DNA from 4 places in the Microbacterium faecale genome. Region 1 is predicted to be linked to each of the others. Evidence: predicted binding sites of a transcription regulator. Region 1 holds the regulator's gene; each other region holds the start of a gene.
The links. The regulator LexA, encoded in region 1, represses DNA repair genes until DNA is damaged. The targets are predictions, from matches to a motif close to TCGAACANNTGTTCGA.
Positions count from the first base shown of each region.

Region 2: a site for LexA is predicted at 4,569-4,584, ahead of imuA' (DnaE2-dependent mutagenesis accessory factor ImuA'). Genes of this name have one in related genera too.
Region 3: a site for LexA is predicted at 5,330-5,345, ahead of IEW87_RS01545 (HNH endonuclease signature motif containing protein). Genes of this name have one in related genera too.
Region 4: a site for LexA is predicted at 4,437-4,452, ahead of IEW87_RS12135 (HNH endonuclease signature motif containing protein). Genes of this name have one in related genera too.

Region 1 covers NZ_BMHO01000002.1:24,792-32,566, forward strand. The annotation lists gene priA (bifunctional 1-(5-phosphoribosyl)-5-((5-phosphoribosylamino)methylideneamino)imidazole-4-carboxamide isomerase/phosphoribosylanthranilate isomerase PriA) at 1-566, opposite strand, end outside; gene hisH (imidazole glycerol phosphate synthase subunit HisH) at 662-1,297, opposite strand; gene hisB (imidazoleglycerol-phosphate dehydratase HisB) at 1,297-1,902, opposite strand; gene IEW87_RS13065 (histidinol-phosphate transaminase) at 1,920-3,002, opposite strand; gene IEW87_RS13070 (LysM peptidoglycan-binding domain-containing protein) at 3,026-3,397, opposite strand; gene lexA (transcriptional repressor LexA) at 3,596-4,279, shown strand; gene IEW87_RS13080 (alpha/beta hydrolase family protein) at 4,387-6,378, shown strand; gene hflX (GTPase HflX) at 6,385-7,775, opposite strand, start outside.
Region 2 covers NZ_BMHO01000001.1:2,164,815-2,172,589, reverse strand. The annotation lists gene IEW87_RS10260 (error-prone DNA polymerase) at 1-2,284, opposite strand, end outside; gene IEW87_RS10255 (DNA polymerase Y family protein) at 2,284-3,834, opposite strand; gene imuA' (DnaE2-dependent mutagenesis accessory factor ImuA') at 3,831-4,520, opposite strand; gene IEW87_RS10245 (putative endonuclease domain-containing protein) at 4,844-5,806, shown strand; gene IEW87_RS10240 (2'-5' RNA ligase family protein) at 5,908-6,423, shown strand; gene IEW87_RS10235 (App1 family protein phosphatidate phosphatase) at 6,580-7,614, opposite strand; gene IEW87_RS10230 (DedA family protein) at 7,620-7,775, opposite strand, start outside.
Region 3 covers NZ_BMHO01000001.1:348,368-356,142, reverse strand. The annotation lists gene IEW87_RS01570 (sugar phosphate isomerase/epimerase family protein) at 1-719, shown strand, start outside; gene IEW87_RS01565 (sugar phosphate isomerase/epimerase family protein) at 716-1,750, shown strand; gene IEW87_RS01560 (nuclear transport factor 2 family protein) at 1,786-2,568, shown strand; gene IEW87_RS01555 (C-glycoside deglycosidase beta subunit domain-containing protein) at 2,579-2,995, shown strand; gene IEW87_RS01550 (ThuA domain-containing protein) at 3,008-3,877, shown strand; gene IEW87_RS01545 (HNH endonuclease signature motif containing protein) at 3,859-5,319, opposite strand; gene IEW87_RS14970 (hypothetical protein) at 5,422-6,954, opposite strand; gene IEW87_RS01535 (ROK family protein) at 6,956-7,775, opposite strand, start outside.
Region 4 covers NZ_BMHO01000001.1:2,531,471-2,539,245, forward strand. The annotation lists gene IEW87_RS15075 (hypothetical protein) at 1-732, opposite strand, end outside; gene dnaE (DNA polymerase III subunit alpha) at 821-4,333, opposite strand; gene IEW87_RS12135 (HNH endonuclease signature motif containing protein) at 4,507-6,015, shown strand; gene IEW87_RS12140 (SRPBCC family protein) at 6,239-6,730, shown strand; gene IEW87_RS12145 (RluA family pseudouridine synthase) at 6,700-7,629, opposite strand; gene lspA (signal peptidase II) at 7,622-7,775, opposite strand, start outside.

The DNA.
Region 1 (7,775 bases):
AGCAGGTCGATGTTCGGGCCGCGAAGGGTTCCGTCCTTCGTCACATCGGTGACGACGTAGCGCGCGCATCCGGCGCGCTCGAGACGATCGAGCACCTCCCAGAGGTCGCCGCCGTCCTTCGTCCAGCCGCGTGCGGCGAGCGTCGTGCCGCGCACGTCGAGCCCCACGGCGACGGCCTCGCCATAGCGAGCGATGACCGCTTCGGTCCAGTCGGGGTTCTCCAGCGCGGCGGTGCCGAGGTTGACCCGCTCCGCTCCGGAGGCCAGCGCGGCCTCGAGCGACGCGTCGTCGCGGATGCCGCCCGAGATCTCGACGTTGATGCCCTTCATGTGCTTGATCACCTTGCGGAGGATCGCGGTGTTCTCACCGCGCCCGAAGGCCGCATCGAGGTCGACGAGGTGGATCCATTCGGCGCCCTGATCGCGCCACTGCTCGGCGGCTTCGACGGGATCTCCGTAACTCGTCTCGGATCCCGCTTCGCCCTGAGTGAGGCGGACCGCCTTGCCGTCTGCGACGTCAACGGCGGGCAGGAGGGTCAGGCCGGGTGTAGAAGCGAAGTCGTTCATCTCTCCTCGATCGCCGCGGGAATCTCCTGCGGATGCACAATCGCTAAGGCTAGACGGCTCTCCCGGTTCCGCACAATCCGAGCGGGGTGCACCGGTCAGAGGGTTTCGATCCAGTTGCGCAGCAGCGCGATGCCGGCGTCGCCGGACTTCTCCGGGTGGAACTGCGTCGCCGTCAGCGGGCCGTTCTCCACCGCCGCCACGAAACGGGATCCGTGGGTCGCCCACGTCACCGCGGGCTCCGGGAACGGCGGGTCGACCTCGAGCGTCCAGTCCTGGGCCGCGAACGAGTGCACGAAGTAGAAGCGCTCGTCCTCGATCCCCGCGAACAGGCGAGAGTCAGCGCCGGGTTCGACGCGGCTCCACCCGATGTGCGGCACGACGGGTGCATCGAGCTCGGAAATCTCTCCCGGCCACTGTGCGAGTCCATCGGCGCCCTCGCCGCGTTCGGTGCCGCGCTCGAAGAGGATCTGCATCCCGACGCAGATGCCGAGCACCGGTCGGCCACCGGCGAGACGACGTTCGATCATCATGTCACCGTGCACGCCGCGCAGCTGGTCCATCACCGCACTGAACGCGCCGACGCCGGGGACGAGCAGTCCATCGGCCGCTGCGATGAGACCAGCGTCTCGCGTCAGACGCGCGTCCGCCCCCGCGGACTCCAGCGCCTTGACTGCAGAGTGGACGTTGCCGGACCCGTATTCGAGGATCGCGACGACGGGGGCTTGGGCCATTACAGGGCGCCCTTGGTCGACGGGATCCCATCAACAGCGGCGTCGAGCGCCTTCGCCTGACGGAACGCCCGGGCGAACGCCTTGAACTCGGCCTCCGCGATGTGGTGAGGGTCGCGGCCAGCGAGCACGCGGACGTGCACCGTGAGGCCAGCGTGGTACGTGACGGCCTCGAAGGCGTGACGCACCATCGAGCCGGTGAAGTGGCCGCCGATGAGGTGCAGCTCGAATCCGTCCGGCTCACCGGAGTGCACGAGATACGGGCGCCCCGAGATGTCGACAACCGCCTGGGCGAGCGCTTCGTCGAGCGGGACGAGGGCGTCGCCGTAGCGCGAGATGCCAGACTTGTCACCGAGCGCCTCGCGGATCGCCTCGCCGAGCACGATCGCGGTGTCCTCAACCGTGTGGTGCACGTCGATGTGCGTGTCGCCCGTCGCGCGCACGGTGAGGTCGGTCAGCGAGTGCTTCGCGAACGCCGTGAGCATGTGGTCGAAGAACGGAACCGTCGTGTCGATGTCGCTCGCACCCGTGCCATCGAGGTTGATCTCGAGCTCGATCGAGGACTCGCTCGTGGTGCGGGTGCGGCGCGCGGTGCGGGCGTTGGTCATATCCGAATCCTAGACGCTCAGGCGTCGCCGACGGCCGCGAGGGCGTCGAGGAACGCGGTCGTCTCGCTCTCGGTGCCTGCCGAGACGCGGAGGTGGCCGGCAACGCCGACGTCGCGGATCAGCACGCCCCGGTCGTACAATCGGCGCCACGTCTCCTGCGGGTCCTCGACGCCGCCGAACATGACGAAGTTGCTCCAGGATGGGTAGGGGTCGTAGCCGAGCGCTTCAAGCGTCGCCGAGATGCGATCGCGCTGCACGACGATGTCGTCCACGGTCCGCAGCATCTCGTCGCTGTGGCGCAGCGCGGCCACCGCGGCCGCCTGCGTGAGCGCACTGAGGTGGTACGGCAGGCGCACCAGACGCAGGGCGTCGGTGACGGCGGCATCCGCCGCGAGGTATCCGACGCGCGCCCCCGCGAAGGCGAACGCCTTGCTCATCGTGCGAGACACGATGAGTCGCTCCCGTCCGGGAAGAAGGGTGAGTGCCGACGGCGCCTCGGACGGCGCGAACTCGAAGTATGCCTCGTCGACGACGACGATCCCCCGCGCGGCCTCATAGACGCTCTCGACGACCTCGATCGGCAACGGTGTACCGGTCGGATTGTTCGGCGCGCAGAGGATCACGACGTCCGCGTCGGCCGCGCGCACCTGCTCCGCGGCGTCCTCGGGTGTGATCTCGTAGCGCGGGCCACGCGACCCGGCCACCCACTCGGCGCCCACACCGCGCGTCAGCAGCGGATACATCGAGTACGTCGGCGAGAAGCCGAAGACGCGGCGCCCCGGTCCGGCGAAGGCCTGCAACACCTGCTGGAGGACTTCGTTCGAGCCGTTGCCCGCCCAGATCTGCTCGGGAGTCAGTCCGTGACCGAGGTAGGAGGCGAACGCCTCGCGCAGGTCGGTGAACTCACGGTCGGGATACCGGTTCAGCTCGGAGATCGTCTTCGCGATCGATCCGGCGATGTCATCGGCCACATCCTCGGAGATCACGTGAGTGTTCTCGTTGACGTTGAGTGCGATGGGAAGCGGCGCCTGCGGAGCTCCATACGGGCGCTGGCCCCGGAGGTCGTCGCGTATGGGGAGGTCGTCGAGTGTCGCGGTCACCCCTCCATGCTACGACCGTGTGGTCAGCTTCCGGTCGAGTAAGCCGCCGGAATGGAGAGCTTCTGGCCCGCGTCGACGCCCGAGCTCGACAGCTGGTTCAGCGAACTGATCTCGGCAACGACGTCACGCGGGTCCTGCGCTGGCGCGACGCTCTGGGCAATCGACCACAGGGAGTCCCCCGGCATGACGGTCACGGTGTCGAACGTTCCCGCCGGAGCGCCGCCGTCTCCGGACCCAACGGCGGACCCGCCGCCGATGATTCCGACGGCGACCGCCGCGGCGATGGGAAGGGCGGCAAGCGATGCGAGGACGCGGCGACCGCGCGTCGTGAGACGCAGTCGCGTGCGGGTGGCCGGAATGTGCGACGCGGGTGCCGTGAGGGTAACCGTGCTCATCAGATGACCTTCTCTCGTATTGATGTACCGAATGTATCTTCGAATGTTCGAATCCGTCAAGCGGTTTTTCGAATAATCCGGAGATCAATTGGCGACACACTCGAACAAATCTCCCGAAGATCGCCCCGTTTCCGGTAGCGTCTCCTTCACGCAGCACACCTCACCAGCAACCACTGACATTCGAAGAGGAACGAGCGGATGAGCGCCGACATCACCCCGCAGACCGCCCCGAGGGGGCGCCGTCGCAAACAGTTGAGCGAGAAGCAGATCGCCATCCTCGAAGTCATCCAGCGCTCGATCCAGGTGAACGGCTATCCGCCGAGCATGCGCGAGATCGGCGACGCAGTGGGCCTCAAATCGCTGTCGAGTGTCACTCACCAGCTCGGTCAGCTCGAGCTCAGTGGCTATCTCCGACGCGACCCCGGCAAGACGCGCGCGATGGAGGTACTCGTCGAGCTTCCCGGCACATCGACCGAGAGCCCGGCCGACGCGGCTCCGGCCGTCGGGGACGCGGCGATGGTGCCACTCGTCGGCCAGATCGCGGCCGGCGTGCCGATCACGGCGGACCAGCACGTCGAAGAGGTCTTCCCCCTGCCCCGCCAACTGGTCGGCAATGGCGAGCTGTTCATGCTGAAGGTGTCCGGCGATTCGATGATCGACGCTGCCATCTGCGACGGCGACTGGGTCGTCGTACGCACGCAGAACACGGCAGAGAACGGCGAGATCGTCGCGGCCATGCTCGATGGCGAGGCCACAGTGAAGACCTTCCGCAAGCGCGACGGGCACGTGTGGCTCCTCCCGCGCAACACCGCGTTCGAGCCGATCCTCGGCGATGAGGCTGTCGTGCTCGGCAAGATCGTGGCCGTGATGCGCGCCGTATAGCGCATATCTCACAATCGCTCGCCTCTGCGCAGGCTCCGAGCGCGCGACGGCTCCACAACCCGGCGCCCCGGGTGCGATCGGCCAGGCGCGTGCCATAGCGTGGAGACATGGCTGATCTCACCTCTCGCCCATACGGCACGTGGCCCTCGCCGATCCATCCCGAGGACATGCCGCTCGGCACGCTTCGGCTGGGACACGCGCAGTACGTCGCCGACGAGGTGTGGTGGGCCGAGTCGGTGCCTTCCGAGAAGGGGCGTACGGCGATCCTCGGATCCGGCCACGATGCGCCGATCCTGCCTGCGCCGTGGAGCGCGCGATCGCGCGTGCACGAGTACGGCGGAGGTGCGTGGACCGTCATCTCGCAGGAGCAGGGACGCTTCGTCTTCGTCGAGCAGAGCGATCAGCGCGTGTACCTGGCCGCGCCCGGCGTCGAGCCTGCCCCGCTGACGCCCGCAGACTCACGATTCGTGCACGGCGATCTCGTGTGGGCCGATGACGCACTGTGGGCCGTGCGCGAGACGCACGAGCGCCCGCACGAGACCCCGCGACGCGAGATCGTCCGCATCCCTCTCGACGCTTCCGGCGCCACGGATCCGGTCGCCATTACGTCAGTCGTCGCGGGAAGCGATTTCCTCGCCTTCCCCTCCCCGCGGGGCGACCGCCTTGCGTGGGTCGCGTGGGACCACCCCGACATGCCATGGGACGCCGCAGAGCTGCGCGTCGGCACGCTCGCCGACGACGGCACAGTCACCGACTGGCGATGCCTCGCCGGCGGGCGCGAAGCGAGCCGCGGTGAGAACGTCTCGGCCCTGCAGCCGGAGTGGACCGGCGACGACGAGCTGTTGTTCACCCAGGATCCGCCCACGACGGCCGCGCGCGCCGACCGCACGTGGACGCAGCGATGGAACCTCTTCCGGATCCGCTTCGATGACGGGCTCGCGACGAGCGCTCCGGAGCCGATCTACTCGGTCGATGGCGACACCGGCGGCCCGCTCTGGAGCCTCGGGTCGCGGTGGTTCGCCGAGCTCGAGGACGGAAACGTCGTCGCGGTCGTCACGAACGGTCGCTCGCGTCTCATGCTCGTCGAGCCCACGTCGGGGATCGTGACCGAGCTCGAGACGCCATTGACGGGCGACATCCAGCTCCAGGACGTGCGTGGGCGCACGGCGCTCTTGACGGGCGGCGGAGCGACGGTGCCCGGCGGGCTCTGGGAGCTCGACGTGTCCGCGCGTTCCCTTCGACCGCTGCGCGGTGGCGAGGCCGATCTCTCCTCGGGCATGCAGTCCGTCGCCGAGCCGCTGACCTTCCCCGGTCCACTGGGTCCGGTCCATGCCTTCTTCTATCCGCCGGCGAACGCGGCCGCGACCGCGCCTGCCGGAGAACTGCCGCCGGTTCTCGTGCTCGTGCACGGCGGCCCCACGGGTCACGTCACGGGCGACCTCTCGCAGAATGCGTCGTTCTTCACGAGCCGCGGCATCGGCGTATTGGATGTGAACTACGGCGGATCGAGCGGCTACGGACGCGCCTACCGCGAGCGGCTCAACGGCGCGTGGGGCATCGCGGACGTGCAGGACGTCGCGGCCGCCGCGAACGGACTCGTGGAAGCCGGGCGCGCGGATCCGAAGCGACTCGCGATCAAGGGCGGATCCGCGGGCGGCTGGACCGTGCTGTGCGCCCTCGCCGACACGGATGTCTTCGCCGCAGGCATCAGTCGCTACGGAGTCGCCGATCTGCGCATGCTGCTCGCCGAGACGCACGACTTCGAGGCACGCTACCTCGACGGCCTCGTCGGGCCGTGGCCGGAGGACGAGCAGGAGTACATCGTGCGCTCGCCCCTCTCACGCCCCGAGACGCTCACCACCCCGCTGCTGATCCTGCAGGGTAGCGAGGATCCGGTGGTGCCGCCGTCGCAGTCCGAGGCTCTGCGGGACGCGGTCGCGAAGAACGGGGTGCCGCACGCGTACCTCTTGTTCGAGGGCGAGAGTCACGGATTCCGACGCTCGGAGACGATCGTGCGCTGCTTCGAGAGCGAGCTCGCCTTCCTCGGTCAGGTGCTCGGTTTCGAGGCGCCTGGCGTGGATCCGATCACGCTCGACTGAGCGTGCTCAGGCCGCGAGGAAGGGCCCGAGCTCCGCGGCAAGACGCTGCCCGACGCGCGCATGCACCAGCGTTCCCTGCTCCTCGTGACGCTGGTCGAGGAACTGCCCCGACTCATGGATCTGCGCGAGCAGATCCCCCCGCCCGTACGGGATGAGCGCGCGCACCTCGACCTCGGGGCGCGGCAGAGTGTCCTCGACGAGGCTCCGCAGCTGATCGATTCCCTCACCCGTGCGCGAGGAGACGAACGCCGCGCGCGGCGCGAGACCCGCGAGGACGAGCCGCTGGGAGTCGTCCACGAGGTCGATCTTGTTGAACACGACGATCTCGGGGATGGCCCGCGCGCCCACCTCCGTGAGCACGTCGCGGACGGTCTGCAGCTGGCCTGCCGGGTCGGGGTGATTGCCGTCGACGACATGGACGATGACGTCGGCCGACGCCACCTCCTCGAGCGTCGAGCGGAATGCTTCGACGAGCTGGTGCGGCAGGTTGCGCACGAACCCGACGGTGTCGGCCAGCGTGAAGACGCGACCGTCGGCTGTCTCCGTGCGGCGCACAGTCGAGTCGAGCGTCGCGAACAGCGCGTTCTCCACGAGCACACCCGCCTGCGTGAGGCGGTTCAGGAGGCTCGACTTGCCGGCGTTCGTGTAGCCGGCGATCGCGACAGACGGGATCGCGTTGCGGCCGCGCTCCGCACGCTTCGCCTCACGCGCGGGCGCGAAGCTGCGGATCTGCTTGCGCAGCACCGCCATGCGCGTGCGGATGCGGCGGCGGTCGAGCTCGATCTTCGTCTCACCCGGGCCGCGGGATCCCATGCCGGCGCCGGCGGCACCGACCTGGCCACCGGCCTGGCGGCTCATCGATTCACCCCAGCCGCGCAGTCGCGGCAGCAGGTACTCGAGCTGGGCGAGCTCCACCTGCGCCTTGCCCTCGCGGGTCTTGGCGTGTTGAGCGAAGATGTCGAGGATCACCGCGGTGCGATCGATCACCTTGACCTTGACGACGTCCTCGAGCGCGCGACGCTGGCTCGGCGCGAGTTCCGTGTCGGCGATGACGGTGTCCGCACCGACCGCGTTCACGACGTCTCGCAGCTCCTCGGCCTTGCCGCGACCGACATAGGTCGCCGGATCCGGGTTCGGACGGCGCTGCAGCATACCGTCGAGGACGACGGATCCCGCGGTCTCGGCGAGCGCCGCGAGCTCACGGAGGGAGTTCTCGGCGTCGACCTGTGCGCCGGTGGAGTAGATGCCGACGAGGACGACGTTCTCCATCCGCACCTGGCGGTACTCGACCTCGGTGATGTCCTCGAGCTCGGTGGAGAGACCTCCGACGCGGCGGAGCGCGTGGCGGTCGGCGAGATCCCACTGCTCGTCGTCGACGACGATGGAATCGTCGGGCT
Region 2 (7,775 bases), on a different contig from region 1:
CCATCCCATCGAACAGCTTCTGTCGCAGGGCGTCGATGCGCTCCCGGCCGCGTTTGGATCCCATCGCCCGCCGCAACAGATCGGCGTCTTCGCCCGTGCAGTCGCCGACCGCCATCGCCATCTGCATGAGCTGTTCTTGGAACACCGGGACGCCGAGGGTGCGCTTCAGGACGGGTTCGAGACGGGGGTGGGGATACGTGACGGCCTCAGCGCCCAGCTTTCGCCGCACAAAGGGGTGGACGGCGCCGCCCTGGATCGGGCCGGGGCGGATGAGAGCGATCTGGATGGCGAGATCGTAGAACGAGCGGGGCTGCAGGCGGGGGAGCAGCCCCATCTGTGCGCGTGACTCCACTTGGAAGACGCCGATCGAGTCGGCCCGGCAGAGCATGTCGTACACGGCCGGCTCCTCACGAGGCAGCTCACGCAGGTCGAAACTCTCTCCCGTCGCCTCCCGGATGAGATCGAAGCAGTGCTGCAGGGCGGCGAGCATCCCAAGCCCGAGCAGATCGAACTTCACCAGCCCCATCCAGGCCGCATCGTCCTTGTCCCATTGGATGACGGTGCGTCCCGGCATCCGGGCATGCTCGATCGGGACGACCTCGCCGACGGGGCGGTCGGTGAGCACCATGCCGCCGGAGTGGATCCCGAGGTGGCGGGGCGCCCCCATGATCTCGGCGGCGTACGAGAGCACCTGCGGGGGGATGCTGTGGCCGGCACTCGACTCGATCGACGCACCCCAGCGCTCGACCTGGCGCGCCCAAGCGTCCTGCTGGCCGGGGGAGAAGCCGAGGGCGCGGGCGACGTCGCGCACGGCGTTCTTCGGTCGATACTGGATGACGTTCGCCACCTGCGCGGCGCGATCGCGACCGTACGTCTCGTAGACGTACTGGATGATCTCTTCGCGCCGGTCGCTGTCGAAGTCAACATCGATATCGGGTTCTTCGTCGCGCATCGCCGAGAGGAAACGTTCGAACGGCAGTCGGAAGAAGATCGCGTCGACGGCGGTGATGCCGAGCAGGTAGCAGACGGCGCTGTTCGCGGCGGATCCGCGGCCCTGACAGAGAATGCCGCGCCGGCTTGCTTCGGCGACGATGTCGTTGACGATGAGGAAATAGCCGGGGAAGTCCTTCTGCTCGATGACGTCGAGTTCATGCGCGATGCGGTCGCGATCCTCGTCCCGCAGCGTCGGGTACCGGTCCGGGACGGCGCTCCAGACGAGCTCGCGCAGGTACGACATCGGGGTGTACCCGTCCGGAACGTGCTGCCGCGGGAGCGCGGGTCGGGCCGAACGGAGGGGGAACGCGAGCTGATCGGCGAGACGCGCCGACGCCTCGACTGCACCGGGGTAGCGCGCGAACAGGCGAGCCATCTCATCGCCGGATCGCAGATGGGCGCGATTCGTCGCGGGGAGCCAGCCGTCGAGGTCGTCCATGCTGCGCGTGGCCCGGATCGCCGCGACCGCCTGGGCGAGCGGCGCTTTCGCCGGCCGGGAGTAGTGCACGTTCCCGGTCGCGATGAGCGGCAGCCCCAGGCGCTCCGCGAGATCGGCGAGGAGGTCATTGCGACGATCGTCTGCGGGGTCGCCGTGGTGGGTGATCTCGACGTGCACGTGATCGCGTCCGAACAGGTCGATGAGTCGCCGCAGCTCGCGTTCTGCCGCGCTTGGCGAGTCGTGTGCGGCAAGCGCCCGGCCGACGGCTCCCTTGCGGCATCCCGTGAGGACCTCCCACGCGCCGCCCGCCTCGTGCGCGAGATCGTCGAGATCGTAGAGGGGGCGGCCACGCTCTCCGCCGCGCAACTGTGCGCGCGTGATGGCGCGAGAGAGGCGGTGGTACCCCTCCTCGCCGCGCGCGAGCACGAGCAGGTGCTGGCCCTGCGGATCCGGGTGCCCTTTCTGCGGCGCGGTGAGGTCGAGTGAGAGCTCGGCGCCGTAGACCGTCTTCAGCGACGTGTGCTCGGCTGCCTCGGCGAAGCGCACGGCACCGTAGAAACCGTCGTGATCGGTGAGGGCGAGTGCCTCCAGTCCCAGCTGTTCCGCCTCTTCGACGAGTTCTTCCGGTGACGAGGCTCCGTCGAGGAAGGAGAAGGACGAGTGTGCGTGCAGTTCGGCGTAACGAGTGCGGTTTCGTTGGCGGACGAGCTGCGGCGGTTCGTAGGCTCCCCGCTTGCGGCTCCACGCAGGGCTATCGCTGCCGTCGGCGTCGGAGGGTGCGGCGGTCGGGCGGCGCCCGCTGAGGGTGCGTTCGAGCTCGTGCCAGGAGATCGGAGGGTTGTTGAAGCCCATCAGGCATACCTCCCTTCGAGGTGCCAGGTTTCGTCTTCGAGGACGGCGAGCCACGCGGAGCGGCGATCGTCGACCAGCTGAAAGCGGTGTGTCCGGCGTGCGCGCTGCGGGTCCCAGCCGCGTTCGACGAGCGGCCAGGGACCGGCCCACGAGATGATGCCGCGCCCGTCGATCCGGGCAGGGTCTGCGGAGACGAACCCGCGTTCGTCGACCGTGACGATCGTGCCGTCTGCGGCGGTCACGCTCACGCGGTGCGGGTCGCGATACACCTCGGAGGGCAGCGGCGGGGGAAGCGCCCCCGGCCAGGGGAGGTCACGGGAACGGGAGGGCACGGCGGCCTCACCCCAGGGGACGAGTTCCTCGCGATCGGCCGGGGTCCGTCCGCCGCCGAGTGCAGGCGTCAGCACGCCGCGGTGCCCGAGCAGCGTCTGCACGCGAGACATCGCGTGGTGCGAGCGTTCGTCGGGCCCCTGCCCGATCAGCGCGGGCTGATGCGACGCGGCATCGTCGACGGCGTCGGGCTCGATGACGATGCGCGAGACGCCGCCGGTGAATGCCGTTTCGCCGGGTGCAGGCTGCAGCTGCCAGCGCACCCGGTCGACGACGCTCGTCGCGTCGAAGCTCGCCGGGTGTTGCCACACTCGTTCGCTGCGTTCGTCGCGGTCGGTCTCGAGCGTGATGCGTACCGCCGTGCACACGAGGGACTGCGCGCCGATGCCGTCACAGAAGGTCTCGGCCGTCTGACGCACAGCGAATGCCACCTGATCGGCGATCTCGAGCGGCGGCTCGAGATCGAGCACGCGGGCCGTCTCGGGAGGCGGGGTGCGGGGGGTGACGGTGCGCGAATCGCGTCCGGACGCGAGCGCCTGCAACCAGGATCCGCGTACCCCGAGTCGTTCGTGCACGCGCGCGGCGGGAATCGCGGCGAACTCGCCGAGGGTCTGTACGCCGAGCCGAGCGAGCAGGAGTGCGAGCTCCCGGTCGCCGAGCGAGAGGGCGGGGAGCGGCGAGAGGAAGTCGGAAGCGCCTCCGGGGGGAACGAGGGTGACCGGCTCGCCGGAGGGTGCTCGCGCCGCCTGCTCTGCCGTGAACAGTCCATCGGCGACCCCGGCGCGGGCGGTGAGGCCGATGTCGGCGAGGGAGCGCAGGAGGGATTCGGCGGCCTGTTGCTCTCCGCCGTAGAAGCGTGCCGGGCCGCGGGCGCGGATTGCGGCGAGGCCGGGACGGAGGGGCTGCACGCCGGGGACGAGTTCTTCGAGGTGCGTCAGGACGTCGTGGAACGCTCTGCTGTCGCGGGCCTCGTCATGGGGGAGGAGTCGCAGCTGCGCGCATGCTCCCTGCGCGTCGCGCCGTCGCTGTCCCTTCGTCACGCCGTCCGCGCGCGCTGCCGCGGAACAGGCGACGACCTGGCCGTCGTGGATGATCGCGAGCGGACCGTCGGCGTGCACGCGATTGGCGGCGGACACCTCGCGCGCCTGTGTGCGCAGGAAGGCCGTGATGGGCCAGTCGGGGAACCACAGTACGATCGTGCGCTCGGGGAAGGGCGTCATGCGCTCACCGCCGTGAGGTGGCCACGCTGCGTGGGGATGCTGGCCGACGGGAGCGATTCGACTCCGCCCGTCGGACCGGGCAGGAGCAGTCGTACGCGACGCGCGACGGGGCTGATTCGGCCTGAGGCCGCGACCGTGACGACCCGTGAGCTGAGGGCCCCGTGTCCGCTGCCGATTCCGCGCCACTCGGGTTCGCCCATGGTGAAGGACAGGTCAGCGCCCGGCCAGGGGCCGATCGCGAGGAGCGCGCTGCCACGTTCGCGCAGCCGCGCGGAGAGGCGCGCGGTCTCCGCCGGCGCTGCGGTGCGAGGAATCCGGGCGGCGACGAGGGGGAAGACGTCGGCAGCGGCGGAGATCGTCTGTCGCCACCTGTCGCCCGGTCTCGGGATGTGGGCCAGCCGATTCGGGGCCACGCCGTAGCCCTCTGCGGCCTCGAAGGAGAGGTCGGGAAGGCCGATGAACGCGCACCACGCGCCGTCGCGCGAGGCGGAGCCGAGGAGGGCGAAGAGCAGCGCGGGGGAGTCGGGGAGCGCGTAGGCGGCGCCCGGGCGCAGCCCACCGGAGGGGAGGAGAGGCGCCAGGGCGTCATCGACCGGCAGCGCATCGGGTTCTGCCGTGCGCCGCTGCATCCGACTGATCTCCGCGCGTAGCCGCGTGATGTCGGACAGCTGCTCGTATGCTGCCATCGCCACACCCCCAGGATAGAAACTATGTTCGAATATGCCAAGTGGCACTCGAACACTAGTTCGAACCCCCGACACGAGAACCCACCGCCGTGCCGCCACGTCGCCCTGCGTCGCCTCCGCGAGGGCGCGCCCGACCGCGCGCCCGTTCGAGAGTGCTTTCCTGCCCCGTTTTCACGTGGAAAGGGCGTGTCGACACTCGCGAACAGGGATGGAGTGTTCACCGCGCACCGGCGTGACGGCGCCGCGGTGCACGTCGGCACTCGCGAAGGTGTGGCCTGTGGATAACCTCTGCGACGAAGGGCGCGCTCTGCGAGGGTCGTCGCATGAACCCGCGATTCGCGCTTCCCGATCAGCTCGGCGAGGCATTCTCGGTGCGCGCGGCGCGCGAAGCGGGCGTCAGCGAGAAGCGACTCCGCGGACCACAATTCGAGGTTCCCTTCCGTGGAGTGCGATCGCGTCCCGTCGCGGCGGCGTTTCCCACGACTGCCGAAGCCGAACGCGACGACGCGTGGCGACGGATCCGCGCGTACAGCCAGATCATGCCCGAGCACGCATTCTTCGTCGGTCCGACGGCCGCGCTCATCGGCGGCGTTCCGCTGCCAACCGGCTTGCACCGAGACCTCTACGTCGGAGTCGAGTTCCCCCGCACTCCGCCCCGCCGTGCGGGAGTCCGTGGTCGACGGGTCAGCACGTCCGGGCATACCGTGACCGTCTCTGGCCTCCGCGTCGCCGACCCGATCCTGACGTGGGCGACACTCGGTGAGCACCTCGGCGAGTACGACCTCGTCGCGGCGACGGACCACATCATTCGAGTACCGCGGTCTCCTGGCGGGCTCGTGCGGCTCACGCGCACCCGACCGTATGCGACCCGCGAGCGACTCGAACAGATCCTCCTGGCCAATCGATGGCGCGCGGCGCCGAAGCTGCGTCGAGCGCTTGCCCGGGCGCGGACGGGCGCGTCGTCCCGTCCTGAGACGTGGACGCGGCTCCTCATCGTCGATGCTGGTCTGCCGGAGCCCGTGCTCGATCACGACATCTTCGACGAACGCGGCACCTTCGTCGCGTGTGGCGATATGGCGTATCCGCATCTCAAGGTGCTCATCGAATACGAGGGGGATGGGCACCGGGAGCGTGCCCAGTTTGAGCGCGACATCGACCGCTATTCGGACGTGATGGAGCTCGACTGGCGCGCGGTCCGTCTCACGTCGGCGCACGTCTTCCGCGCGCAGAGCGAGGTGGTACGGCGGGTCTGCGCCGCCGCGGCCTTCCGAACGCCGATCGGATGACCGCATCACGCGGTCACGTTGCGTCGCTCGTGCCGCTCATCTGTCTCGACGCCGTCGGGCCAGGTCCGCTCATGTGGCGTGGCGAATGAGAAGATCGCCGAATGCGACGAACCGCTCTCGTGATCCGGATGCCTCGCGTGGACGCCATTGTCGGCGCCCAGCGCGGCAGGTTGGCGAGCGACGCGCCCCTGGGCGTCCCTGCCCACTTCACGGTGCTCTTTCCCTTCATGCCGCTCGACGAGATCGATGACGATGTGCGGCGGCACTTGTCCGTCGCGCTCGAAGCCATTGCCCCATTCTCAGTTGAGTTGGCCCGCACCGCATGGTTCGGCGACGCTGTGCTGTGGCTCGCGCCGACATCGGACGCGTCGCTTCGTGCTGTGATCGAGGCCGTCGAGGGCATGTTCCCGTCGCTTCGCCCATACGGCGGGGCGTATGACGAGACGATCCCGCACCTCACGATCGGCGACGGAAAGCCACGCAGCGTGCTCGCCGAAGCGGAAGCAGCCGTGGCCAGGTTGTTGCCCATCACCGATCACGCCGATGCGGTGACGTTGCTCGCCGAGCGTTCAAATGGAACATGGCGCCCCATCGACGTCTTCCCCCTCGGTGGATAGCGCTCGCGTTCACCACCTCCGCGAGTGCCCATCTGCCCTTCCACCGCCTGGAAAGGGCGCGTAGGCACTCGCGACCGCGTCGAGAGGCGGTCCCGCACTCGCGGACGCCCACCGCGCGCACCGGCGCCCACCGGTGCCCGCGCGCGGGCCCTTGCGTTAGGACAGGAGACCGAGGCGCTCGAGGCGCTTGGCGAGACCGGCGCCGTCGACCGACGAGACCCAGGGAACGCCCGCCGCCGAGTGGTCGTCGACCGACATGCGGCCCCCCGCGAGCACGGCTTCCGCGGCGGTCAGACGGCGGATCGCGACGCCTGCGACGGACGAGGGATGCTCGGCGGTGAACGTCGTGTAGATCTCATCGTCGTGCTGGCCGTCGTCGCCGATGAGCAGCCAGGTGATCTGCGGGAACTCCTGGGCGAGCCGCCGGAGGTTCGACTCCTTGTGGGCGCGTCCACTGCGGAACCACCGGTCGTGCGTGGGGCCCCAGTCGGTGAGCAGCATCGAGCCGCGCGGGAACAGGTTGCGGTGCAGGAACCGGTTGAGCGTCGGCGCGACGTTCCACGCGCCCGTGGAGAGATAGATCATCGGCGCCCCGGGATTCTCGCGCATGAGCCGATCGAGGAGCACCGCCATGCCGGGGACGGGCTGACGTGCGTGTTCGTTGACGACGAACGAGTTCCATGCCGCGAGCAGCGGACGGGGGAGCGCCGTCACCATCACCGTGTCGTCGACGTCGCTGACGACGCCGAAGCGCACGTCTGGATCCACGATGAACGCGTGGGCCTCGACGCTCGAGCCCTCGACGGTCATCTGAAACGGCTGCCATCCCGGCGGCAGATGGGCTGGCAGAGTCACGTCGATCACGCCGCCGCGGTCGGCGACCACGTTGTGCGTGTTGTCACCGATCGTGACCGTCACGGTCGCGTATCCGACGGCGATCCCGACGAATGAGCGCCACCCGCGCACGCTGTCGCCGCGCCTCTTCGACCGCACGGAAGGCAGGATCAGAACGCGCCCGACGACACGCACCCACCCATCGCCGCCGTAGCCGGGGAACGGAAGGACGGTCGGCGTGCGCCCGCGCTTGCGCGCCATACGCTCACGCCATGCATGGAAGCGGCGTTCGAAGCGTGCGATCCACAGGATTTTGCGGGCGGGATCGTGTGCGGGCTGCGCTGGTCGGGATGCCATCGCGCTCAGTCTTTCATGTGCCGGCGCTCGAACCAGCCCAACAGCTTCTTTCCGGCGAAGACGAGCAGCAGTCCGGCGACGATGATGCCGATGAAGGCGTAACCGGCCCAGTGGGCGCTGCCCGCGAGCTCTCGGTAAGTTTCGGCGGCGCCTGCGGCGAT
Region 3 (7,775 bases), on a different contig from region 1:
CCCCCATCGCCGAGCGCCACGGCGTCAGGCTCGCGCTGGAGGTGCACGCCGATCAGTATGCCTCGCACCCGCGGATCCTCGCCCTCCGCGACCGCTACGAGAAGGTCGGATCCCCGTACCTCGGCTTCACGATGGACTGGGGCGCGACCGTCTCGGGATTCGCCCCGTCGCTCGTGGAGTCGTACCGCCGCCGCGGCGCGAGCGAGGAGCTCCTCACCGCCGTCGTGAACCTGTGGGACGACTTCTATCGGGAAGGGCCGCCCGCGGACCAGGAGGAGCACAACGAGCGCTTCGGTCGCTTCATCGGCCTCGCGTCGCAGCACGGCCGGCCCGACCTCGGCATCGACTTCGGCATCAACGGCACCGGCCTGTTTGGGCCGGCGCGCGTGGACGACTGGCTCGAGATCATGCCGTGGATCCACCACGTGCACGCGAAGTTCTTCGGCATCGATGAGAACGGGGAAGAGCCGTCCGTGCCCGTGCGTGATCTCATCGAGCTGCTTGTGAAGAACGGCTACTCCGGTGCGGTCTCGAGCGAGTACGAGGGATGGCACTGGAACAACTGGCAGAGCCCGTTCGATATCGTCCGCGACGAGCAGGCCGTGCAGCGCTCGGCTGCCGAGAACGCCGGATCGCGCATGGTCACCGGCGCCGCAGACGCGCGCACGGTGCTTGCCGCACACCACGCTCTTGCAGACAAGAAGGAGGTCTCCCGATGAGTGACGGAATCGCCGGCACCGGGATCAAACTCGGTACCACCCTGTACTCGATGACGAGCGAGTTCGCCGCCGGGCAGTACACGCCCGAGACCCTCATCCGCGCCGTGGCGGAGCAGGGCATCGGGCCGGGCGTCGAGTTCAACATCGCGCAGCTGCTGCGCACCTACCCCGACGTCGACAAGGAGTTCGTCGACCTCTGGTTCAAGACGCTCGAGGAGTGCGAACTCGAGCCGAGCGCCGTCGGCACGAACCTCGACATGGGGCGCCGCAAGCACCGCGACATGACGCCGGATGAGGAGCACGAGTTCCTCGCGCGACAGCTGAAGACGGCGCACACACTCGGCTTCAAGCGGATCGTCATCCGCTCCCACGGCAAGGAGCTGCTGCGCAGCCTGCTGCCGCTGGCGGAGAAGTACGACCAGCAGCTCGGATTGGAGATCCACGCTCCGCTGGGCCCGAACTCCCCCGAGGTGCTGCAGATCCGCGAGATGTATGACGAGCTGCAGTCCGAGCGCCTCGGCTTCACGGCCGACTTCTCGTCGACCATGCACAGCCTCTCGCCGACGCTGCTGCGAACGCTTCGCGAGATGGGGATGGACGAGAAGCACTTCTCGGTCATGGACGAGATCTGGCGCGAACCGACGCCCATGCATGTGCGCAATCAGAAGTTCGAGGACTACCTGACTGGCGAGGGCGTGGACTTCCTGCGCTTTGGGCCGTTCACCAGGCTCGCGTTCAACATGCACGGGCTCGTGCCGCCGGAGGAGTGGCTCGACATCATGCCGCAGATGTTCCACGTCCACGCGAAGTTCTACGACATCGGGCCGGACGGCGAGGAACCCGCGATGGACATTCCGCGCATCGTGAAGCAGTTCGTGAAGGGCGGATTCGAGGGATACCTCTCGAGCGAGTGGGAGGGCCACGCGTTCTCCGATCTCGGCGAGGCGGATCCGATCGACCTCGTCCAGAAGCAGCACGCGCTGATGCGCGGCGCCATCGAAGAGGCCGTGGCCGAGCGCCAGACGGTGTGAGTCGAACGGCGCGTTAATCAATCTCAAGGAGTGACATGACCGACACCGTTGTCGATGCACGCATCACCGAGCTGGCCGCCGAGATCACGCGACTGCGTGAGCAGGTCGCTGGCGCGCAGCGCCTCGCGCAGCGCGCCGAGGACCGCGGGCAGGTGGAGAACCTCTTCAACCGCTACATGTATCTGCACAACGCCTTTCAGGACGAGCAGATCATCCCGTTGTGGGTGAAGGAGGGCACCGAGGGCATCCGCGCGCGATACACCAACGCGGGACAGTACACGACGTGGGAGAGCGTGACGCGCTATCACCGCGACCGTCCCACGCCGCCGGGGAAGCTCATCCTGCACGCCACCACGACGCCCGTGATCGAAGTGGCTGGCGACGGACAGACGGCCAAGGGTGTCTGGCTGATGGCCGGTACGGAGTCGGGTCTGACTGACCCGAAGGTGGCCGAGACCTTCCCGGACATGTACTCGCCCGACGAGGTGCTCGGCCAGAAGGTCTGGGCGCACTGGGTGTGGTGCAAGTACGCGATCGACTTCCTCAAGCAGGACGGCGAGTGGAAGTTCTGGAAGTTCCGCTGCTATGAGCTCGCCCGCGCGCCGTTCGAGGAGAACTGGGTGAGCTTCGGCCTGAAGAACCAGGGCGCCTTCGATCTCGACCTCATGTACTTCGGCGACGACGGTAAGCCGGTGTTCATGCCGCCGGCCGATGAGCCGGTGCCGACGACCAACCATCCGTACAGCCCGGAAACCGCGCAGAAGCTCGAGCCAGTGCCGCCGGTGGCGCACGACCACTTCACCGACACCTTCGCTTAGGAGACCTATCATGGCCACTCACAACTCCCTCTTCTCCGACAAGGACGTGCGCCGCACCGACGACGGGCTGGCGGTGTCGGTGCAGATTCCCTGGTACCGCAGCCTCTGGCTGTCGGCGGTCGACGGGGTCGCGGCGTCCGTGAACGGCACCGAGGTGCCGACCGAGAACCTGCGCTTCGCCCTCGGTGGTCGCGAGTACCGCGTGGAGGAGCTGCCTGAGCAGTTCGACACGCTCTGGTTCGTCGCCGACCGACCCGACGTGCTCATCCGCCTCGACGACGTGCCAGCCGCGGGTGAGACCATCACGGTCGAGGTCGTGCTCACGATGCGCCTGCTCTACATGCAGATCGCACCGGGCGTCGACGGAGGGCCTGGTCGTTACGTCACGAACCGCGTTCCCGTCGAGCGCGAACTTGTGCTGACGTGAGGACATCGACCGATGGCTGACGTGCTGAACGTGCTCATCCTCTCGGGTCACATGACCAGGGAGCACGACAACGAGTTCCGCAGCTTTCGTCAGCACAATCAGTGGCTGACGACGGTCCTCGAGGACACCGGGCGTTTCCGCGTGCGAGTCGTCGAGGACCCGCGCGGGCTCGGGCCTGAGATCATCGACAAGTACGACGTCGTGATCGTCGTGTTCGAGGGCCGCGACGGGTACCACGACAAGGCGGTCGGCTTCGGCGCGGAGACGGACGCCGCGCTGCTGAAGTTCGTCCACGACGACGGCAAGGGCATCGTGTGGTTCCACGGGTCGGCTGCACAGGAGGACGACTGGGGCTATCCCGACGAGTACAACGTCATGCGCGGCTCGAGGCTGACCGTCGACGGCGGTCTGCGGCCTCGCCCGTGGGGCGAGGCGCAACTCGACACCGTCGATCCGCGGCATCCGATTACTGACGGCATCAGCGCACGCTGGACCGTGACGGGTGACGACATTCTCGTCGGGGTGGAGATCCTCGACGGCGCTCAGGTGCTGCTCACGACGTTCGACGATCTCGAGGCGTACGAGAATGCGCCCGTCTGGCCCATGCCGCACTATCCGGTTGCGATCCCGGAGGAGGGCGTGGCGGCGCTGCCCGGTATGAACACCGATCAGCCGATCGCCTGGATCAACGAGTACGGCGAGGGCCGTTCGTTCACGATCACCATCGGCCATGACATCGACACGTTCCGTCGCATCGAGTTCATCCGGATGTTCCCGCGCGGCGTCGAATGGGCGGCCACCGGCGAGGTGTCGCTGAACGGCCCAGATCGCCGGGGCGAGCGTCGTTTCCTGCCCTGGCCGTACTACAACGGCGAAGGGTGAATTGGCACGCGGACCCTCGCTACCGCGTGATTGCGGACCGGTCGATATCGGCGATGTCGGTCGATCCAGTGCGGGGCGGCGACGTAGGGGATGCCGTCGTGCATCTGGATGAGCCACCCGCCGTCGTCGAGGCGGTGGTGGTGCCACCAGCAGAGCATCACGCCGTTCGAGGTGTGCGTGGCTCCGCCCCGCGAATGCTCCTCGACGTGGTGGATCTCGCACTGCGACGCGGGGACCTGGCATCCGGGGATGATGCAGCCGCCGTCGCGCGCGGCGATCGCCCGCCGCTGGTGCGCAGAGAACAGCCGCTCTGGCACGCCGAGCTGAAGGATCTTGCCGCCCCGGTCGAAGACGACCTTCTGCACGGCGCCCGTGCAGGCGATGCGGTGCGCGACGCGCGCGGGCATCGGAATGTCGACGCCGTCGGCCCGGCAGACGCCGCCGTCGAGGTCATTCACGGTCGCGGTGACGACGAGCGTGGGGGCGGCGCCGCCGATCGTCGGGGCCACGCGTGACGCGGCCTCGGCAGAGAGCATGCCCATGAGCGCATCGTGTTTACGCTGTGGGACCGTGCGCGGGTCGAGGACGTGCTCGGTGTCGGACCACGGTTCGTCGTGGTCTGCATCTTCGGGAGACGGCGCGAACGAGACCGATCGGGTCGGGGAGGCCAGGTGAGCGTCGAAGAGTCGCTGCAGCAGGCCGGCGGTCTCCGGCATCAGCCGGCCGCTGAGCGGCACGAGTCCGTCGCGTTCGCGACCGAGTGTGACGCCGCGCCTGCGTTCCGCGTAGGCGGCGTCGGGGTCGACGCCGTCCTGGTCGAGCGCCGTCGCCCACAGGCTCGTGACGGCGCGGACATCGTCGTGGGTCTCGGCGGGGGTCTCCTCTGCCGAAACGTCGCCCGTCGCGAGGGCGACGACACTCGCCTCGGCCGCATCGACATCGGCGGGATCGGCGACCCCGCGATCGGTCACCTTCGCGAGCGCGTCCGTGATCGTGAGAGCCGCGTCGACACCGAGGGCTCCGTCGTGAAAGGCTGCCGCGACCGAGGGGAACGCCGCCGGCAGGGGCTCGCCCGTCAGGGTCGTTCCCGCGCGAGTGCGGCGGTCGAGGCGGATCCGTTCCTGGATCTCGCGCCGGGACGCCTTCGTGGTCAGCGCCAGCAGCCCGGCCGCGTTCGGGCACGCATACTTCTGAGACAGGCGCTCCTCGGGAGGCAGCGACGAGCTCGACCGCTCGTCGACCTCGCCCGCGATCCGCACGCGTAACGCGTCGACGAAGCGTCCCAGCTCCTCGACCGTCCTCGATGCGTCGGCCAGCGCAGCATCCGGCAGCTGTTCGACGCGCTCGATCAGCCCGGCTACGAGCGCGACGGCGGCTCCCACGTGCCGCCGCGGCGGCAGTATCGCGGGCGCTTCCGCGGGTGCCTCGAGGATCGTCGTCATGCTGTCAGAATAGAACAGACATACGACAAACGAAGGAGAAGCTGGCGGAGCAGCTCGAATAAAAGTATGACTGACACCTCGCGGCGGCCGCGTGCACAGGATTCAGGCAGCGGCGCCCTCCGCGAGTGCCTGGCGGGCGAGCGCGAGGTGCGCTCGCGTCATGTCGGTCGCGTCGGCGTCGAGCCAGTCGTGTCCGCCCCACTCGCTGCAGAGCGCGCCGGCGAAGCCGGAGCGGGCTAGCTCGGATCCGAGCTCCCGGATGGGCGTGCTCACGCGCCCGTCGGTATCGTCCAGATCCCAGAACTTCAGGTGGACCGCGCCCACCAGCGACAGGACCGGTCGCAGGTCGGCGGCGGTCGAACGGCCGAAGCGCACGATGAGATTCATGAACGTCGTGCGCAGTTCGGGCGGGACGGATCCGCCTCGCAGCGCCGCGATCACCGCCTCATGGGTCGCGGGGTCCCGCCATTCTTCGCGCAGCCGCGCGTGCAGCTCCGCCGGAAGCGACGTCATCCGCTCGAGGTAGGTGACCGGGAGCGCCGGCATGAGCATGCTCGTGTCGACGAGAACGCGCAGACGCGGGTCATCGAGGTCGGCGATGTCGTCGAACGCAGCGCCCGAGGGGGCCTGCTGCCCCTGCATCTCCTCGTACAGCACGAGATCCAGTTCCTCGAGAACCGGGAGCAGGCGCTCGAGCAGCGGGCGCCCGGCATGCCCGAGCGGGAGGCGCACGCCCTCGGCGCCGACGAGAGAGGCAGCACGGAGCTGCGGAAGGAGGAAGGCGAGCCGCTCATCGTCGTCACGGCGTCGAGCCGTCCCCACCCAATCGTCGATGCTCGCGCCGACCATGCTCACGGATCCGCCTACCGCGGCGACATCGTTCCGGAGCCGCAAGACGTCGTCGGACGAGGGCGCCGGGAAGGCAGGCCACACCTGCCCCGGTTCGACCTCGATCACGGATGCGACGCCGTCGGCGACGATCCCGACGACGATGTCGTGGGCGGGCCGGTGCGCGCCCACGACGTCCGGGGTCCAGTTGAACGCGTTGGCGCTGAGGCGCCACTCGTCCGGCAGGGTCGTGGCCGGGGCGCGATCCGCGGTGCCGGAGATCGGAGACCCACCGTGCGCTGGCCCTGCGCCGCCCCCGGCGTCATCAGAACCCGAAGGCCCGCCGGTCGCCCCGATGCTCGCCTCGGCGGCGGGCGACGCTCCCGTCGTGGGTGCGACCTCGCCGCAGACATCACGCGAAGCCGACGCGCGGTGAACGGACGGGTCCAGCTCGCGTTCCTCGCGCAACGGGAGCACGAGCGGTCCGTCGGGTCCGCCCGCGAGATAGGGCACGACGAGCCGGAACAAGGCCTCGACGCGATGCGCTCCAGGCCCGAGTGAGGCGGATCCGCGCAGCACCAGTCGATCCTGTAGGAACCACCACGCGTCCTCCCGCGCGAGGTCCGCGGGCGGGATCTCGCGGTCTCCGAGGGCGACGGCAACGTCGCAGCGCGCGCCGCCGATGACGACGGACAGCTCCGTCACGCACGCGAGCGGCATCGACCGGATCCACGGCAGCGACAGCCGCAGCTCGAATCCGTCGGGCCTGGCGGTCAGCGCGTCGTCGCGCAGTATCGGGGCAGCCACGTCACACCCGCGTGAGGGCCGGCGACGGCCTCGCGTCCGCGAACCAGCGCGGGAAGGTGGTCTCGAAGAGCTCCTCGATGGCGAGCTCCGCACCGCCCGAGATGGGCGCCGACTGATCCTTGCGCGACGTATCGATCACGAGGTCTCGCGTCGCGAGGGGGAGGGACAGCTCGTAGATCCGCTGCCGCACCTCGGCGAGCATCACCTCGCCGGCGCTCGCGATCGCCCCGCCGATGATGATCGTCTTCGGGTTGAACATGTTCACGAGCACGGCGAGCGCATCGCCCGCCACCCGCGCCGAGGTCTGCACGAGCTTCAGCGCGAGTGCGTCCCCGTCGCGCACCGCGAGCGTGATGTGCTCGGGTTGGAGCGGCTCACCGGCGGCGACGCGATCCGCGAGCACTGACGTCGCGCCGTCGGCGATGGCGCGCTCGGCGTCGCGGATGAGGGCCCAACCGCCGGCGACCGCCTCGAGGCAGCCGGTCTTTCCGCAGCGGCACTGTTCCTCGGCGCCCGCGATGCGGACGTGGCCGATGTCGCCCGCAGATCCGTTCGCGCCGCGGTGGAGACGGCCGCGCGAGAGCAGGGCGGATCCGACGCCCGAGCCGATCTTCATGTAGATCATGTCTTCATGCGGCGCTCGGCGGCCCTCGCGCTCCGTGAGGACGAGCATGTTCACGTCGTTGTCGACCCACACGGGCGCCTCGTACCGCTCTTCGAAGGGCGCGCGCACGTCGAACTCGTTCCAGCCGGGCATGATGGGGGGCGCGACGGGACGGCCGGTCGCGAAGTCGACGGGGCCCGGAAGGCCGACGACCACG
Region 4 (7,775 bases), on a different contig from region 1:
CGCCGGCGCAGTCGTCGACGCGACCGGCCGCGCACGCTTCGCCAACGGGCGCGCCGGACGCGCCGTGGGGTGTGCCGGCTTCTGCTCGCGGCCGACGAAATCGGCAGAGAAGGGCGGGACGAACCGCGCGAAGACCGTGAAGAACACGCCGGCGAGCGCAACGACAAGAGCGATCCACACGATGACTCCGACGCGCAGCGGCGACTGCGCAAGGTCGTACACCCCGTCCACGGCATCGGACGCCGCGCCCAACTGCTGGTACAGGTCGTCGATCGCCGCGGAGATCTGGAGCACGATCAGAGCGAGGTTCAGCCAGGTGAATGCCGCGACGGCGAATGCGACCGATGCGAACTGGTCGATGCTCAACGCCCCGAGGTTCTGCAGACGGGGCACGAATCGTCGAAGTCCGATGAGGAGGACCGCCGCGAGCGGGAGGAACGCTGCTCCGAGCCACGTGATGCCGACGGCCCAGACGGGCGTGTAACCGCTGATCACGTCGAGCGTAAACGCTGAGAAGAAGGACAGCACGGTGAGCGACAGCCCGAGGAAGATCACAATCCACTCGCGCAGCGTGTACGGCCCGAGACCGGCCTGCGGTTCGATGCCGCGCTCGTCGCCGCCGGAGACGGACGACGCCTGGTCGATGAAGCGGTGCGGCGCGGCCGTCGTGTCGGCGCCTCCGTACGGAGCCTGCGCGTACCCTGCGGCGCCGCGCGCGTTCTGATCGCTCACTGTGGGTTCCTCTCCCTCATCATGTCTCGCACCACACGATCGTACGGCGATGTGGCGGTAGGCGCATTCGGCACCCCTGAAGGCCGCATCACCCGAGGCACTGCGGCCCGAGGAGCGCCTTGAGGTCGCCGAACAGTTCTGCGGACACGTTCACCGGCATCGGCACCTCGAAGACCTTGGCCGTGCGACCGCGATGCATCTTCAAGCGCAGTTCGGTGTCGCCGCGATGCCGCTTCAGGACGTCCGCAAGATCGCTGACGACGCGCTCGGTCGCGCGCTGCTCCGGCATCAGCAGCGTGATCAGGCCCGTGTCGTCGGCGGATCCGAGGTCCGGTGCGAATGCTGACTGAGCGTGCAGATTGAGCCCGTCGTCTCGGCGCGAAACGCGCCCTCGCACGACCAGAATCGCGTCCTGCGTCAGGATCGGCTGAAACTCCGTGTAGGTCTTGCCCATGAACATCACGGTGACCTCGCCGTCGAAGTCTTCGATCGTGATCATGCCGTAGGGATTGCCACTCGACTTCGCGACGCGGTGCTGCGCGGTGGTCACGAGTCCGGCGATGGTGACCTGGTCTCCGTCGTCGAGCTCTTCCGAACTCACGAGATCCCGGATGGTCATCGAACGGTGCTTCGCGAGCGGAACCTCGAGTCCCGCGAGCGGGTGATCGGACACGTAGAGCCCCAGCATGTCGCGTTCAAACGCCAGCTTGTCCTTCTTCGTCCATTCCGGGCGGTCCGGGACCTTCTGGACCTCGTCGGGCTGGTCCCACAGACTGTCGAAATCGAAGCCGACCTCGCCGTTGGCGGCCTTGCGCTTGTCCCCGACCGCCTGCTCGACGGCCTGCTCGTGGATCTCTACGAGTGCACGCCGCGTGGATCCCATCGTGTCGAAGGCGCCCGCCTTGGCGAGCGACTCGACCGTGCGTTTGTTGGTCACGTGCGCGGGAACACGCTTCAGGAATTCGTGGAAACCCGTGTACGGACCCTCCTGTCGCGCCTCGACGATCCCCTCGACGACACTCTGGCCGACGTTGCGGATCGCGCCGAGCCCGAAGCGGATGTCGTCGCCGACGGCCGCGAAGAACTCGATCGACTCGCTGACATCGGGCGGCAGCACGCGGATCCCCATGCGCCGGCATTCGTTGAGGTACATCGCGAGCTTGTCGCGCGAGTCGCCGACGCTCGTGAGCAGGGCCGCCATGTACTCGGCCGGGTAGTGCGCCTTGAGATAGGCCGTCCAATACGACACCATGCCGTACGCCGCCGAGTGCGCCTTGTTGAACGCGTAGTCCGAGAAAGGCAGAAGGATCTCCCACAGCGCCGTGATCGCGCCCTGAGAGAATCCGTTCTCCGTCATACCTCCCGCGAAGCCGACGTACTGCTTGTCGAGTTCGGACTTCTTCTTCTTGCCCATCGCACGGCGCAGGATGTCGGCCTGTCCGAGACTGAACCCCGCCACCCGCTGCGCGATCGCCATCACCTGCTCCTGGTAGATGATCAGGCCGTAGGTGGTGTCGAGGATGTCGGCGAGCGGCTCCTCGAGCTCCGGGTGGATCGGCGTGATCTTCTGTTCGCCGTTCTTTCGCAGCGCGTAGTTCGTATGCGAGTTCGCACCCATCGGGCCGGGACGGTAGAGCGCGATGACGGCCGAGATGTCCTCGAAATTGTCAGGCTTCATGAGGCGCAACAGCGAGCGCATCGGTCCACCGTCGAGCTGGAAGACTCCGAGCGTGTCACCACGCGCGAGGAGTTCGTACGCCTTGCGGTCACCGAGCTCGAGCGTCTCGAGATCGAGCTCCTCACCGCGGTTGGTCCGAATGTTGTCGAGAGCATCCGAGATGATCGTGAGGTTCCTCAGGCCCAAGAAGTCCATCTTGATCAGGCCGAGCGACTCACACGCCGGGTAATCGAACTGCGTGACGATCTGGCCGTCCTGGTCACGCTTCATGAGCGGGATGATGTCGATGAGCGGATCGGACGACATGATGACGCCCGCCGCGTGGACGCCCCACTGCCGCTTGAGTCCCTCGAGCCCGACCGCGCGGTCGTAGACCGTGCGCGCCTCGGGATCCGTCTCGAGCAGCGAGCGGAACTCGCTGGCTTCCTTATAGCGCGGGTGGTCGCGATCGAACATGCCGTCGAGCGGCATGTCCTTCGCCATGACGGGCGGCGGCATCGCCTTCGTGAGGCGCTCTCCCATGCTGAAGGGGAAGCCGAGCACGCGGGACGCATCCTTCAGCGCCTGCTTCGACTTGATGGTGCCGTACGTGACGATCATCGCGACGCGCTCGTCGCCGTACTTCTCGGTGACGTAGTCGATCACCTCGGCACGGCGCCGATCATCGAAGTCGACGTCGAAGTCGGGCATTGAGACGCGATCCGGGTTGAGGAAGCGCTCGAAGATGAGGCCGTGCTCGATGGGGTCGAGGTCGGTGATGCGCATCGCGTACGCGACCATCGACCCCGCACCCGATCCTCGTCCCGGGCCCACGCGGATCCCGTTGTCCTTGGACCAGTTGATGAAGTCGGCGACGACGAGGAAGTAGCCCGGGAACTTCATCTGCGCGATGATGCCCATTTCGTACTCGGCTCGCTCGCGCACCTCGTCGGAGATGCCGTTCGGGTACCGGTAGTGCAGCCCCTTCTCGACTTCCTTGACGAACCAGCTCTCCTCGGTCTCGCCCTCCGGTACGGGGAATCGCGGCATGTAGTTCACGTCGGTGTCGAACTCGACCTCGCACCGCTCGGCGATCAGCAGCGTGTTGTCACACGCCTCTGGCAGATCGCGGAACAGGTCGCGCATCTCGGCCGCCGTCTTGATGTAGTACCCGTCGCCGTTGAACTTGAAGCGGTTCGGATCGTCCATCGTCGACCCGGACTGCACGCAGAGCAGCGCCTCGTGCGCATGCGCGTCGTGCTGGTGCGTGTAATGAGAGTCGTTCGTGGCCACGAGCGGAATCTGCAGATCCTTCGAGATCTTCAGCAGATCTTCACGGACGCGTCGCTCGATGTCGAGCCCGTGATCCATGAGCTCGCAGAAGTAGTTGTCCTTGCCGAAGATGTCCTGGAACTCCGCGGCGGCCTCCCGCGCGGCGTCGTACTGCCCGAGACGGAGCCGCGTCTGGATCTCGCCCGAGGGGCACCCTGTCGTCGCGATGAGACCCTTCGAGTACGTCTGCAGCAGCTCGCGGTCCATGCGGGGCTTGAAGTAGTAGCCCTCCATGCTCGCGCGCGAGCTGAGTCGGAACAGATTGTGCATCCCCGCCGTGTTCTCGGCCCACATCGTCATGTGCGTATAGGCACCAGACCCCGAGACGTCATCACGCTTCTGCTCCGACGTGCCCCACGCCACGCGCGTGCGGTCGGACCGGTGCGTGCCCGGCGTCACGTAGGCCTCAAGGCCGATGATCGGCTTCACGCCCTGTGCCTTCGCGGCGTTGTAGAACTCGAACGACGCGTAGTTGTTGCCGTGGTCGGTCACGGCGATCGCAGGCATCTTCATCTCGGCTGCGGCCTTCGTCATGTCGACGAGTTTCGCCGCCCCATCCAACATCGAGTACTCACTGTGGACATGAAGATGCACGAAGGAGTCGGATGCCATGAGGCCAGTCTAGATTCGACCCCCGACGCGGGAGGCGGCGTGTCTGAGCATCTATCGATCCGCCGCGAGACTTGTGCAGGAATCGGCTCGCGCCGCTCATGATCCGAATCTTTGTTCGACTTAATTCCCGACTTCTCTTGTTGTATTCGTACCTTTGTTCTACCATATGAATCATGTTCACCCTCGTCCACCCGTCGCACGTGGAGCGGACGCGCGTCGCCACCGCCGCGGCCATGCTGCGTGAGGTGGCCGACCGCGTCGCGATGGTGACGGACGAGGATCTGGTCGCACTCGCTCGGGGCGCCGAAGCGCTCGGCCGCCACGTCGACGCGTTACGAACGCGGATCGCCGGCGAGGTCGATGTTCGATCGGGTCAAGAGCTGGTGGGGCCCACCGATGACGATCGACTGTCTTCGAGATACGGCTGCGGCAACGCCGTCGAGCTGCTCGAGAGGACGACGCGGGCGTCCGTGAAGACGCTGCGGCAACGCGTGCGCCTCGACCGTCACACCCGAACGCACACCACACTGACCGGGCACATTCAGCCCGCCCGCTTCCCTGAAGTGTCAGACGCCTTCCGCGCGGGAAAGCTCAGCATGGACGCGGCCTGTTACCTGACCGATGAGTTCACCCGCCTCCGGCATCGTGGCCACACCTCCCCCGAGGAGACGACGATCGCCGAACAGGAGATCATCCGCGCCGTCACAACCGGCATCGACGGAGCGCCCGCGGACGACGCGGCCGAAGTTCCCGCCGATGGCGTGCTGCCGGAAACGTTCGACGAGTTCCGCGTCATCGTCGACACCTGGTCCACCTTTCTCGCGCGCGACGGCATCGAACCAGACGCGGAGTACGCCGAGCGCTTCCGCGGCCTCAACCTCGGTCGGACGCGTGACGGATTGGTCCCTGTCGCCGGCAATCTCGTCCCCGAGGCCGCCGCCGGCCTTCAGCTGCTCTTCGACGCCCACAACGGGTCCACCACTCGCTTTCGCACGTCACCTGAGGACGCCCCCGCCAGCGCCGCGTGGACCGACGACGAACAGGTCCACGACCCGCGCACGGCGCCGCAAAAGCGTCACGATGTGCTCGTCTCGATCATCCAGGCGGCGGCGGCCGCGACGGACACTCCGTCGCTCGGTGGCGCCGCCCCGACTCTGCAGATCAGCACGGCGGTCGGGGACCTCGACGGCGGCACCGCCATCATCGACCGCACGCAGGCGCCGGTTCCCTCCTCGCTCGCGCATCGCATCGCGTGCACGGGAGCCGTGCAGAAAGTCGTCTTCGATCGAAACGGACGCATCGTCCGTCTCGGTGCGCCTGACCGCCTCTTCAACGCCCATCAGCGACGCGCCATCGGCATACGAGACGGCGGGTGCATCATTCCGGGCTGCTCTATCCCCGCCGCCTGGTGCGAGGTCCACCACGTCACCGAATATGCGCAGAGCGGCCCCACCCACACCGACAATGGCGTGCTGTTGTGCTGGGCCCACCATCACAGGCTCGAAAGGTCCGGGTGGCAGATTCAGATGCGCGGCGGCACGCCGTACGTGAAGGCGCCAGGCTGGATCGACCCACGCGGGATCTTCCGCGCCGTGCGAAACCAGCGCACCGAGCGAGAACGGGTCCGACAACGCTCCCGCCACGAGACTCCCCCACTGCAACTGCCGATTCCCACCGGTTAGCACACGTCCAGGCACGTCATCACGAATGCCGGCGCCGTCATCGCGCGCCCCATGGTCTCTCGGCGCGCGTCGCTCGGGGTCTGCGTCTCTCGGCCTCTGCGCGTCGCTCTCGCAGCCCGGGCCGCGCACTGCGCCGGGACGCTGCCCAACAGCCAGAGATCTAGACTGCTGTCATGCATCGGCCCGTCTCTGTCACCGGCGTCGTCATCAACGGGCACGGCTCATGACACGGACCTTCATCGAACGCACCGTCATCGATGCACCCCTCGAAGCCGTGTGGACGAACTCGCTGAGCATCGATGTGCACCTCGCGTCGATGCGGCGCTCGTCGGAACGCGCCGTCGCTGGCGTCGTCTCCGGGCTGAACGGGCTTGATGAGACGGTGACGTGGCGGGCACGCCACTTCGGCCTCTGGTTCGAGATGACCAGCCGCATTACCGAGCTCGATCCCTACCGGCGTTTCGTCGACGAACAGACGACCGGTCCGTTCCAGAGCTTCCGCCATGAACACGAGTTCACGTGGCGCCAGGGCCACACCGAGATGGTGGACATCGTCCACCTCGCGTCGCCCATCCTGCCCCGGTCGACCGAGGCGATGATCCTGCTGCCGTACATGCGGCGTCTGATCCGTCAGCGCAACGCACATCTCGTGCGCTCGAGCGAGCCGTCAGCACCTTCAGTGCCTCAGAAGAGACCGTCTTCCAGCAACTCGTAGGCGTGCTGCAGGTCGTCCGGATACGGCGACGTGAACTCGACGCGCTCCCCCGTGGCCGGGTGATCGAACGCGAGCCGGTGCGCGTGCAGCCACTGGCGCGTGAGGCCGAGACGCTCGGCGAGCGTCGGGTCGGCCCCGTACAGCGGGTCCCCGACGAGCGGGTGCCGGTGGGCGGCCATGTGCACGCGGATCTGGTGGGTGCGGCCCGTCTCGAGGTGCACCTCGATGAGCGTCGCGCGGGGAAACGCCTCGATCGTCTCGTAGTGCGTCACGGAGTCCTTGCCGTCGGACGTGACGGCGAACTTCCAGGAGTGGCTCGGATGGCGGCCGATGGGCGCGTCGATCGTGCCCGAGAACGGATCCGGGTGCCCCTGCGCAACCGCATGGTAGATCTTGTCGACGGTGCGCTCTTTGAACGCCCGCTTGAGCACCGTGTAGGCGTGCTCGCTCTTCGCCACGACCATGAGGCCGCTCGTGCCGACGTCCAACCGGTGGACGATGCCCTGGCGCTCCGCCGCGCCACTCGTGGACAGCTCGATTCCGCTCGCGAGCAGTGCGCCGGGCACGGTCGGGCCGTCCCAGCCCGGCGACGGATGCGCCGCGACGCCCACAGGCTTGTCGACGACGACGAAGTGCGCGTCCTCGTAGACGATCCCGAAGCCGGGCACCTCGGCGGCGACCACCGTCGGTTCGGCCTTCGGCGCCCATTCGACGTCGATCACGGATCCGGCCATCACGCGGTCAGACTTCCCTGCGGCGGCGCCGTCGATGCGCACGCCACCGGCTGCCGCGACCTCGGCCGCGAACGTGCGCGAGAAGCCGAGCATCTTGGCGAGTGCGGCGTCGACACGGGCTCCGTCGAGGCCATCGGGAACCGGCAGGCGGCGCGACTCAGGCACCGGAACGCGTCTCCCGCTCCCCCGCCTCGTCGCTCAGGCTCTTCGTCGCGTCGAGGGCCGCTTCCGTTCCCTCCGGCGACGACGTTCCGTCGGCCGCAGCGCCTGACGGGTCGTCATCGCCCCTCGTCTCAGATTCGTCGTCAGAC